Regions from separate parts of the Paenibacillus sp. EKM301P genome, predicted to be linked through region 1. Evidence: riboswitches for the same ligand, from Rfam matches in the RefSeq annotation. Region 1 holds a riboswitch; each other region holds the start of a gene.
The links. Region 1 has a riboswitch for glycine ahead of gcvT (glycine cleavage system aminomethyltransferase GcvT). Riboswitches for the same ligand answer to the same signal wherever they lie in the genome.
Positions count from the first base shown of each region.

Region 1 (3,279 bases):
TTTGCCTTCAATGGCCTTATCGAACTTCTTCAATATCCATGCAGCCAGCGGACCAGCTACCATCGCACCCAGGAACATCGGGATATCGGCCCCCACAATGACACCCATCGTCATAATGGCACCGATCACACCTCCGCGCTGTCCGTGAATCATTGTGCCTCCTGTATAACCAATCAATAGCGGCAGCAAATAATTTTTCATCGGATCAACCAGTTGTGCAAAACCCTCGTTCGGAAACCACCCGGTCGGAATAAAAAGGGCCGTAATTAATCCCCATGCGATAAAGGCCCCCATATTGGGCATAACCATACCGCTGAGAAAACGGCCAAAACGTTGTACGGCGACACGAGCGCCACCGCTTGAACTGGACTTTGTGTCCACTGTGCTCATATTCATATCCTCCTTGTGAGTAAATAGCATCACTACCTTTTCTTAAAATTCATACTAAATGACAGCGCTATCTTCATCAACGAAATGAAAACGTACTTTCGTCATGAACGTTGATGACAACATTTAAATTTAAAATAACGGACAACGTATTATACCTGCATAATTCTTCTTAATATGACCGATAACAATAGAAATTAGTCGAAAAAACAGTGCTGTAAATCTGCACCTTATATAGAGGAGCTCACCTCTAAATCTAATAAATCGACGTAATTACGTCTTCTAAAAGACAACAAAAAAATAGCCGCCATGTCAGATCATAGCGACTATTTTATACACAAAACGAGCGGACTAACGATGCTTTTATTCAATTCAATATCCATATAAAAATTTAGAATAAAGCGCTAATATTCCATCTTATATTGCTCATTATTGTTCATCCGAAATCAACTGCTCGTACTGATCCGCAGACAGCAGCTTGCTCAGAGCCTCCTCGACATCATTGCCCATCTCTACTTCAATCATCCAACCCTTTTCATAGGGAGATTCATTCACCAGCTCAGGTGTGCTTTCCAGAGCTTCATTTACTTTCAATACGGTTCCCGCCACCGGAGCAAAAAGGTCGGATACGGTCTTCACCGATTCAATTGTACCAATCTCTGCCCCCTGTTCAATCGTTGCTCCCGCCCCAGGTAATTCCACAAAAACAATATCACCCAGTTGATGCTGTGCAAAGTCTGTAATGCCGATCCGCAACGTCCCGTCTGCTGTGCGCTGAACCCACTCATGTTCGTCTGTATACCAAAGTTCCCGTTTCACTTCACTCATCCTGCTTTCGCCTCACTTCCACATGAATAAAATGCTTTTAATCACCTGTATTAGACAGGTTAAGATTATGACAACATGAACACTCATGTCAATAATACTAACAAAAATACTTCATGTTATCTCATATAGCATAGAATATTAAAAAATGATAACTTGTAACAAACGCTTACATATCCTTATTTATACATTAAATGTTTTTTGGATTGTTTTATATGACATTTTTATTGACATTTTGAATGAATTTGCGTATTAATGGGTTATAGCAAATGCTTTTGGAAATACCCCGACAACTGCAAACGCGGATGAACGCGGAGGGAGAGACTACCCAAAAGATTCGCATAGCTGTTGTCGTTTCTGAGACAGTGTGCACGCGAACTCGGATCAAGTTGTTACCTGCAAAACCGGGTAACCTACCGTTGATCCAAAAGGTAGCGCCGAAGGAGTAAACTTGCATTGCAGGTGAATCTCTCAGGCAAAAGGACCTCTGCCGGACGCATCTCTGGAGAGCATTCGCGATTAGAGCGGATCACCCAAGGGGAAACCTGGTTCACACCGGGGTAACTTTCTGGTATCAAGGACAGAGCTGAAAGAAGAGTATGGACTGCCGTCTATACGTTTCTTTCAGCCTGTCTTTTTTGTTTAGCCGATTACACTGGATAGGAGTGAAAAAATGTCTAATTTGCGAAGAACACCATTATTTTCGTCTTACGGGACGCAGCCCGGGGTTCGTTGTATTGACTTTGGCGGGTGGGAGCTTCCCGTTCAGTTTAGCGGCATCCAAAAAGAGCATGAGGCCGTCCGGCAACGCGCGGGTTTATTCGATGTCTCGCACATGGGCGAGTTTTTGGTTGAGGGCAAAGAAGCCGAGGCTTTTTTGCAATGGGTAACCACGAATGATGTCAGCCAGTTGGAACCGGGCCAGGCACAATATTCACTCCTGTGTTACCCCGATGGAGGCGTAGTGGATGACTTGCTTGTATACTGCAAAGGACCAGAGCGCTACATGCTCGTTGTGAATGCCTCCAACATCGACAAAGATTGGGATTGGCTCATGCGCCACGTACCTGCATCGGTTCATCTGGAGAATGTGTCTGATGCGATCGCATTGCTGGCATTACAAGGACCGGAAGCAGCACATATTGCCGCAGCCGTGACAGATGCAGATATTACGAATCTGGCATCTTTCCGATTCCATGAGAACGTGCAATTGTTCGGAGCAAAAGCACTCGTCTCCCGAACCGGATATACCGGGGAAGACGGTTTTGAATTTTATATACCTGCTGAGGAAGCACCCGCCGTGTGGAATGGTTTGCTTCGTTGCGGTGAATCGTATGGGCTAATTCCCGCTGGGCTTGGTGCTCGCGATACACTGCGGTTTGAGGCACGGCTGCCGCTGTACGGACAGGAGTTATCTGCCACCATTTCACCGCTTGAGGCTGGTTTAGGTTTCTTCGTCAAGCTGAATAAAGGAGATTTTATCGGCAGAGAAGCACTGCAACACCAGAAAGAACAAGGAATTCCTCGCAAGTTGATCGGGCTGGAAATGATTGACCGCGGTATCCCGCGCGCTCATTATCCAGTCTTCGCGGAAGGCCAACACATTGGTGAGGTCACAACGGGGACTCAATCGCCCACCTTGAAGCGTAATTTGGGGCTAGCCCTGGTGGACAGTCGTTTTAGCACCCTATCTACACCGCTGGAGGTCGAAATTCGAGGTAAACGCCTGCGTGCGGAAGTGGTCGCAGCCCCTTTTTATAAACGGCCACGCTGATCCTAAATCCTCTTCATTTCAAAAAAATGATCATGTCAGATACGAAATTCTGGATTTTCCAACTACGATTATGTATTAGCTAATTTACTATCTAAATTTTGCTTTTCGAAAGGAGCCAGAACTTATGAAGCAGCATCGCTATCTCCCCATGACCGAACAAGATCAAACCGAAATGCTGCGTGTGGTGGGCGTATCATCCATTGATGATTTATTCAGTGACATTCCAGAGGCAATTCGATACCAAGGGGAACTCCCTCTTTCCTCTCGGCTCGACGAAAGAGCCCTAACTCGCC
Region 1 covers NZ_JAALFM010000001.1:1,124,924-1,128,202, forward strand. The annotation lists gene HFD99_RS05000 (PTS mannitol transporter subunit IICB) at 1-390, opposite strand, end outside; gene gcvH (glycine cleavage system protein GcvH) at 817-1,215, opposite strand; glycine riboswitch at 1,623-1,696, shown strand; glycine riboswitch at 1,710-1,806, shown strand; gene gcvT (glycine cleavage system aminomethyltransferase GcvT) at 1,886-2,986, shown strand; gene gcvPA (aminomethyl-transferring glycine dehydrogenase subunit GcvPA) at 3,111-3,279, shown strand, end outside.

Region 2 (3,279 bases), on a different contig from region 1:
GATGTTGATACGCTTAAATACCTGCAAACGGACGAAGTCGCCTTGACTTTGAAGGCAGGGCAGCTGGCCAAAGTTACGGCTACAGCCACGTATAAGGATGAGTCGGAGAAGGATGTTTCCAAACCTGCTGTCTGGTCCTCGTCCAGAATTATTGTTGCGACCGTCAAAGACGGCAACATTAAGGCACAGGGCAAGGGCAAAGCTGTAATTACAGTGAAATATGCAGGTAAAATGACGAAGGTACAGGTAACCGTTCAGTAATCTGTTAAAATGAAAAGAAAAAGAGCAAGCATACGTCTAGAGACGATATGCTTGCTCTTTTATTTTTTAAAGCTTAGAAGCTACGATTTATTCTTCTTGGTTGATGTGTTGCGTGTCAGTGATTCGGTCAAACGCTTGCCAGTGGGTGTCTGGGCCAAGCCGCCTTTGGCGGTCTCGCGGTGATTCGACGGCATCGCGCTGCCGACTTCAAGCATTACGTCAATGACTTCGTCAGACGGAATGGCGCTGCGCACACCCGCCAAAGCCATATCCGCTGCGGCAAGTGCGGTCACGGCTCCCAGCCCGTTGCGCACGATGCACGGAATCTCGACGAGTCCGGCGACGGGGTCGCAAATCAGACCGAGCGTGTTCTTGAGCGCTAGGCCTACGGCGTGAACGGCCTGCTCAGGTGTGCCGCCGCGTAGCTCGACCATAGCTCCAGCGGCCATCCCGATGGCTGAGCCAATCTCAGCCTGACAGCCTCCCTCCGCGCCGGAAATGAAGGAATTGTTGGCGATGACGTAGCCAATGGCTCCGGCTGCGAACAAGCCGTGCACCATATGCTCATCATCCCAGCCGAACCGCTCCTGCGCACTAATGAACACACCGGGGATGACTCCACAAGAGCCAGCAGTGGGCGTAGCCACAATACGCCCCATGGACGCATTAACCTCCGACACGGAGAGCGCATAAGCCATGGCGAGTGCAGAGGCGTCGCCGGAGCAGGTTTCTCCTGCCCGCAGATACTCGGCCAGACGCTTGCCATCACCGCCCGTTAATCCACTGCGGGATACGGTGTCTTGCGTCTGACCACGATGAACGGCCTCCTTCATGACTTCATAATAATCAGACATTTGGCGGAAGATTTCTTCTTCCGTTGTATTCGTCTCTTGTACCTGCTCTTGAATCATCAGGCGGCCAATCGTGGTGGATTCCTCCGCGCATATGGCGCTGATTTCATGCAGATGGCTAAATCGCATCAGATTCAGCTCCTTTTTTCAAATTAATCATTTTAATTTCGTACATATGTGGTAAGGATCGTAGTTTTGCGATCAGTTCAGCCGTAGGAGGACTGTCCGTTTCGATGGCGGTAAGTGCTTCTCCATCTCGGCCTTTGCGATCCACATGCATATAGGCAATGTTAATGTCGGCAGCGCCGAGTGCTGAAGTCACCGCACCTAATGTGCCGGGCTTATCCGAGTGAAGAAGCACCAACGTAGCCAGCTCCCCGGTCAGGTTGACTCGGAATTCGTTGAGCTGCTGGACATGGATGCTGCCGCCGCCGATGGAGGAGCCCAGCAGTGTGCGCTGATCCTCACCCTTCCACAGTTCAAAACGGACGGTATTTGGATGGGGCGCGGGTAGTCCGCTGACGGCAAACTCCACGGCCATTCCAGCCTGCTCCGCCCATTGCTCGGCATCTGGAATTCGGTGGTCGTCTGTATCGTAATTGAGCAGGCCTGCGATGAGTGCTAGGTCTGTACCGTGTCCTTTGTAGGTGTCGGCGAAGGAGCCGTACAGTGTCATGCGGGCACGGTCCGGCTGCATCCCGAGCCAGTGACGGGCAACGCGTGCAAGCCGCACCGCGCCTGCAGTGTGTGAACTGGAAGGTCCGGTCATGGCCGGACCGATAATGGAAAATACATCTTTGAAACGCATGGTGTGGCCCCCTGTATGTTCTAGTACCATAGTATATGGTATTTCCGCGTTTGTGCGCAGCTATGACGGTTCCTAATGCTGACGTACAATGTGAGCGCAAAAAAGGACAGGATAAGGAAGTTTCCCTTATCTCTGTCCTCGTTACCTGAGAGTTTCGTGCGGTGTCCTTACCGCCTTACCCCTTGGGTGGCTTGCGCTCTCTCCAGAGTTGCGTCAGATGACGATACATGGACCTGAGAGATTATCCGCCAGCCGGGTGCTGACGTCTTGCTCCTTCGGTGCCGCCAGCGTGTAAGCCCCTGGACAGACTCTCCCGTCATCTTCATTCGCGTATACCGTTCTACATATCTTTCTTAGCGTAATGTATGCCGTGCTCGGTGTCAATCGCAGGTTTCAATTTTTACATAAACAGGCGAGTTTCCGATAAAAAAGATTAAAATTTACATAATTATGGATGAAATCAGGAAGGAATTAGAAGATTGACAGCTAATCTGATAGAGGACAAGTACATTTATGGAATTATAGGAGGGATATTGACGTATGGTAAAAGGCTTGCGGTTCACAGGTTCACGCTTGAAAGGGGTGCTGCATCTAGCAGCGATCGTATCGCTGTTGATTGGGATCCTCGTTCCATTCGGTCAGGTCAAGGCAGAGGGAGCATTGACAGTAGACGAAGCACTTCAGCGCCAAGGCAGTGGAGGTACAGTGACGGTGGAAGGCTACATCGTCGGACATGCTACCGGATCGAAAACAGCTAATTTTTCTGCTCCGTTTGCGAATGATTTTAACGTACTGATTGCCGACCAGGCCAATGAACGTAGCACGTCTAATCTATTGGATGTGCAGCTGACATCTGCGTACAGAGGGCAATTTGGGTTAACAGGTCATCCTGAACTGGTCGGCAGCAAAATTCGCGTGACAGGTACGCTTGGTGCCTACAATAATTTTGGTGGAGTAAAAAGTCCAAGCGCTGTGGAACTGGTGAGTGGAAGCGAGCCGGGGGAACCAGGTGAACCTGGCGAACCTGAACCTGGCAACCCGGGTCAACCCGGTACTACACTGCCGGATGGAAAAGGCAAAAAGGTGCTGTTCGATAATACGCACGCACAGACGGCTGGTGCAGCAGATTGGGTCATTGAAGGCGCCTTCTCCGACTTTGCTAATGGATTACGTAATGTAGGCTTTACTGTGGATCAATTGAACCGCCCTATTCCTTTTACTTATGGAGAACAGGCCATAACCTATGATAAGCTGCGCCAATATGATGTGTTCATCATCGGTGAAGCGAATGTGGCCTTTAAGGCATCCGAGCAGGCTGCCCTGCTGCAATATGTGAATAACGGGGGAAGTGTCTTCTTC
Region 2 covers NZ_JAALFM010000014.1:74,261-77,539, reverse strand. The annotation lists gene HFD99_RS22140 (Ig-like domain-containing protein) at 1-261, shown strand, start outside; gene sdaAA (L-serine ammonia-lyase, iron-sulfur-dependent, subunit alpha) at 342-1,241, opposite strand; gene sdaAB (L-serine ammonia-lyase, iron-sulfur-dependent subunit beta) at 1,231-1,920, opposite strand; glycine riboswitch at 2,132-2,246, opposite strand; gene HFD99_RS22125 (DUF6359 domain-containing protein) at 2,461-3,279, shown strand, end outside.
Region 2: another riboswitch for glycine. It lies ahead of sdaAB (L-serine ammonia-lyase, iron-sulfur-dependent subunit beta); the one in region 1 lies ahead of gcvT (glycine cleavage system aminomethyltransferase GcvT).

Region 3 (3,279 bases), on a different contig from region 1:
ATTGCCTTGTTTGCAGAAATGGGCTTTAAAGTATTCCGGATGTCCATCCACTGGTCGCGGATTTTCCCGAATGGATATGATGCCGAGCCGAATGAAGCAGGATTGCAATTCTACGACAATGTATTCGATGAGCTGCGCAAGTATGGTATTGAGCCTTTGGTAACATTATCGCATTATGAAACACCGCTAGGTTTGACACAGAAATATAATGGCTGGTTGGGACGCGAAGTCGTGGATCATTACGTAAAATATGCCGAAACGGTATTTACACGCTATAAGGATAAAGTAAAATACTGGCTGACCTTTAACGAAATTAATGTCATGACTATGAGCCCGTTTACAGGCGGCGGTGTGGTTATTGACCGTGTAGAAAACAAGCAACAAGCGATATATCAAGCATTGCACCATCAATTTGTAGCAAGTGCATTGGCGACCAAACGGGGACATGAGATCATTCCGGGCGCTCAGATCGGCTGTATGCTGGCCCGCATTGAAAGCTACCCACATACGTGTAACCCAGAAGATATCCTGAAAGCACAGCATGAAAATCAAATGAACCTGTTCTTTACGGATGTGCATGCTCGTGGGGAATATCCCAACTATATGAACCGCTATTTTGAAGAAAATAATATTGTGATCCAGACAGAACCCGGCGATGCCGAAATTTTGAAAAATAACACGGTCGATTTTATCTCATTTAGTTACTATATGACCTTGACCGTATCGGCAGGGCCAGAAGGCGAAAAGGCAGCAGGGAACCTGATAGGCGGTGTGAAAAATCCGTATCTGCAGTCTTCCGACTGGGGATGGCAGATCGATCCGATCGGCCTGCGTGTTACACTGAATACGTTTTATGATCGCTATCAAAAGCCACTGTTCATCGTGGAAAATGGCCTGGGTGCGTATGATAAGGTAGAAGAAGACGGCTCTGTGCATGACACATATCGCATTGATTACTTGCGTCAGCATATTGCCCAAATGAAGGAAGCGATTGCTGACGGTGTTGATCTGATTGGTTACACCAGCTGGGGACCTATCGACCTTGTGAGCATGTCTACGTCCGAAATGTCCAAGCGCTACGGATTTATTTACGTTGATCTGGATGATGACGGTAACGGAACGCTTCAACGCTCCAAAAAGGACTCATTTAACTGGTATAAAAATGTGATAGCAACCAACGGTGAAGAATTGTAATTCCATATCGTTTTGGCGGGTACAGCAGAGAAAATCCTCAGGATGCAATCTGCTGTACCCGCTTTTTGTATAGACACTCTATTGGTTCTTTCAGAGGGCTTCACAAATTTTTCACTTGTAATAAGCTGAAATTTTTCTGTATAATGAATAAAAATTTCATATGTCTGGTTGATGTTTGCGGGAGATGGAATGAAAGTTCCAACCGAAGGGGCAAAACTCTCAGGTGCTTAGGCTGATTTACAGCAACGAGCAGGGACCGTAAACGGACAGAACTCTGGAGAGACCCTTAATTGGGCGCCGAAGGTGCACCGCAGATCACATCTGCTTAAACTCTCAGGCAAAAGGACAGAGACGCGAATAACCTGTGACAGGGATAGCCCTAGGCTTTTTATAAGCTTTTAGAGGTGAAATCCTGCACAAGATGGTTGTATTTTTTCGTGCCTTTAACCTCTCCAGGAGTCGAATCAACAGATTTGACTCTTTTTTGTTTTCTACTATGCTGGAGGAGCGGGTTGAAATGAATTTGGTACATGTGTTAGAAACGATTAGCAGTTGGATATGGGGGGCGCCTCTCATCATCCTTGTTATGGGAACGGGGTTATGGCTGACCATACGTCTAAAAATGTTGCAGGTATTCCGCCTGCCCCTGGCGATCAAGCTCATCGGTAAGGCCCCGAATGAAGGTAGCGGGGATGTAAGTAGTTTTGCGGCTTTGAGTACGGCATTGGCGGCTACCGTCGGTACAGGAAGTATTGTCGGTGTAGCGACAGCCATTAAGCTGGGCGGGCCGGGTGCCTTGTTCTGGATGGTCGTTGCAGCCTTCTTTGGGATGGCGACGAAATATGCGGAAGGTGTACTTGCGGTAAAATACCGGGTGAAGGATCGGAATGGACAATTTTCCGGCGGCCCGATGTATTATATTGAAAAAGGCCTGGGACGCCGTTTTAAACCGTTGGCGATGCTGTTTGCTTTTTCAGGGATGCTGGTAGCGTTGTTCGGAATTGGAACATTCCCTCAGGTCAAGGCGATTGTATCTTCGACTGAAAACAGTTTTGGCGTTCCGCCGATTGTAACGGCGCTGACAATTGCTGTCCTTACAGGTCTTGTGACCATTGGAGGACTCAAAAGCATTGCCAAGGTATCGACGAAGGTCGTTCCTTTTAAAACAGGCCTGTATGTATTGATTTGTATCATTGTACTGATTCGATTTGCTGACCAACTTCCTGCCGCAATTGCGCTTGTGCTTCATTCGGCATTTTCAACTACATCGGCAACCGGCGGATTTGCAGGAGCTACGATTATGCTGGCCATGCGCAGTGGGGTAGCCAGAGGTATTTTTGCCAACGAAGCTGGATTGGGGAGCGCACCGATTGCAGCCGCAGCTGCCAAAACCAAATGGCCTGCGGAACAAGGGCTGATTTCCATGACGGGTGTGTTTATTGATACGATGGTTATTTGTGTGATGACCGGGTTGACGTTACTGGTGAGCGGGGTGTGGAGCGGGCCTACCGATGCAGGCTTGATGACTCAGCAAGCATTTTCCAGTGCATTTCCGCTGGGAGCAGAGCTGCTCACCATCATCCTGATTATGTTCGCATTCACCACCATGCTCGGCTGGAACTATTACGGGGAACGCTGTGTTGAATACTTGCTTGGGGTTAAGTGGATCAAGCCTTATCGTTATTTGTTCATTGTACTGGTTGGCGGGGGCGCGTTCATTAAACTGGATGCGATTTGGCTGCTGGCAGATATTTTTAACGCCATGATGGCTTTTCCGAACCTGATTGCACTGCTCGGCTTGTCGGGAATTGTTGTTGCAGAAACCCGGACTTATATGAATTCTTTGTATCCTAATAAGAACAAGGGTATTCTTGCTGGTGCCAATGTAGGGGCGGCTATCCAAGTAGAAGAAAAGGGACAAACGGTAAATTCATAAATACTAAAAGGGAGTATTCTCAGCCATCACAGGCTTGAGGGTACTCCTTTTTTTAGGTTATAAGACTGGTGATTACCGACATTTTATTTATTCTGAATATCTCTTAATCCATAACGTTTACAAACCTAAGAGTTATTACATGGGAGCAT
Region 3 covers NZ_JAALFM010000005.1:76,139-79,417, reverse strand. The annotation lists gene HFD99_RS14270 (glycoside hydrolase family 1 protein) at 1-1,194, shown strand, start outside; glycine riboswitch at 1,363-1,447, shown strand; glycine riboswitch at 1,459-1,553, shown strand; gene HFD99_RS14265 (alanine/glycine:cation symporter family protein) at 1,712-3,130, shown strand; gene HFD99_RS25695 (sensor histidine kinase) at 3,256-3,279, opposite strand, start outside.
Region 3: another riboswitch for glycine. It lies ahead of HFD99_RS14265 (alanine/glycine:cation symporter family protein); the one in region 1 lies ahead of gcvT (glycine cleavage system aminomethyltransferase GcvT).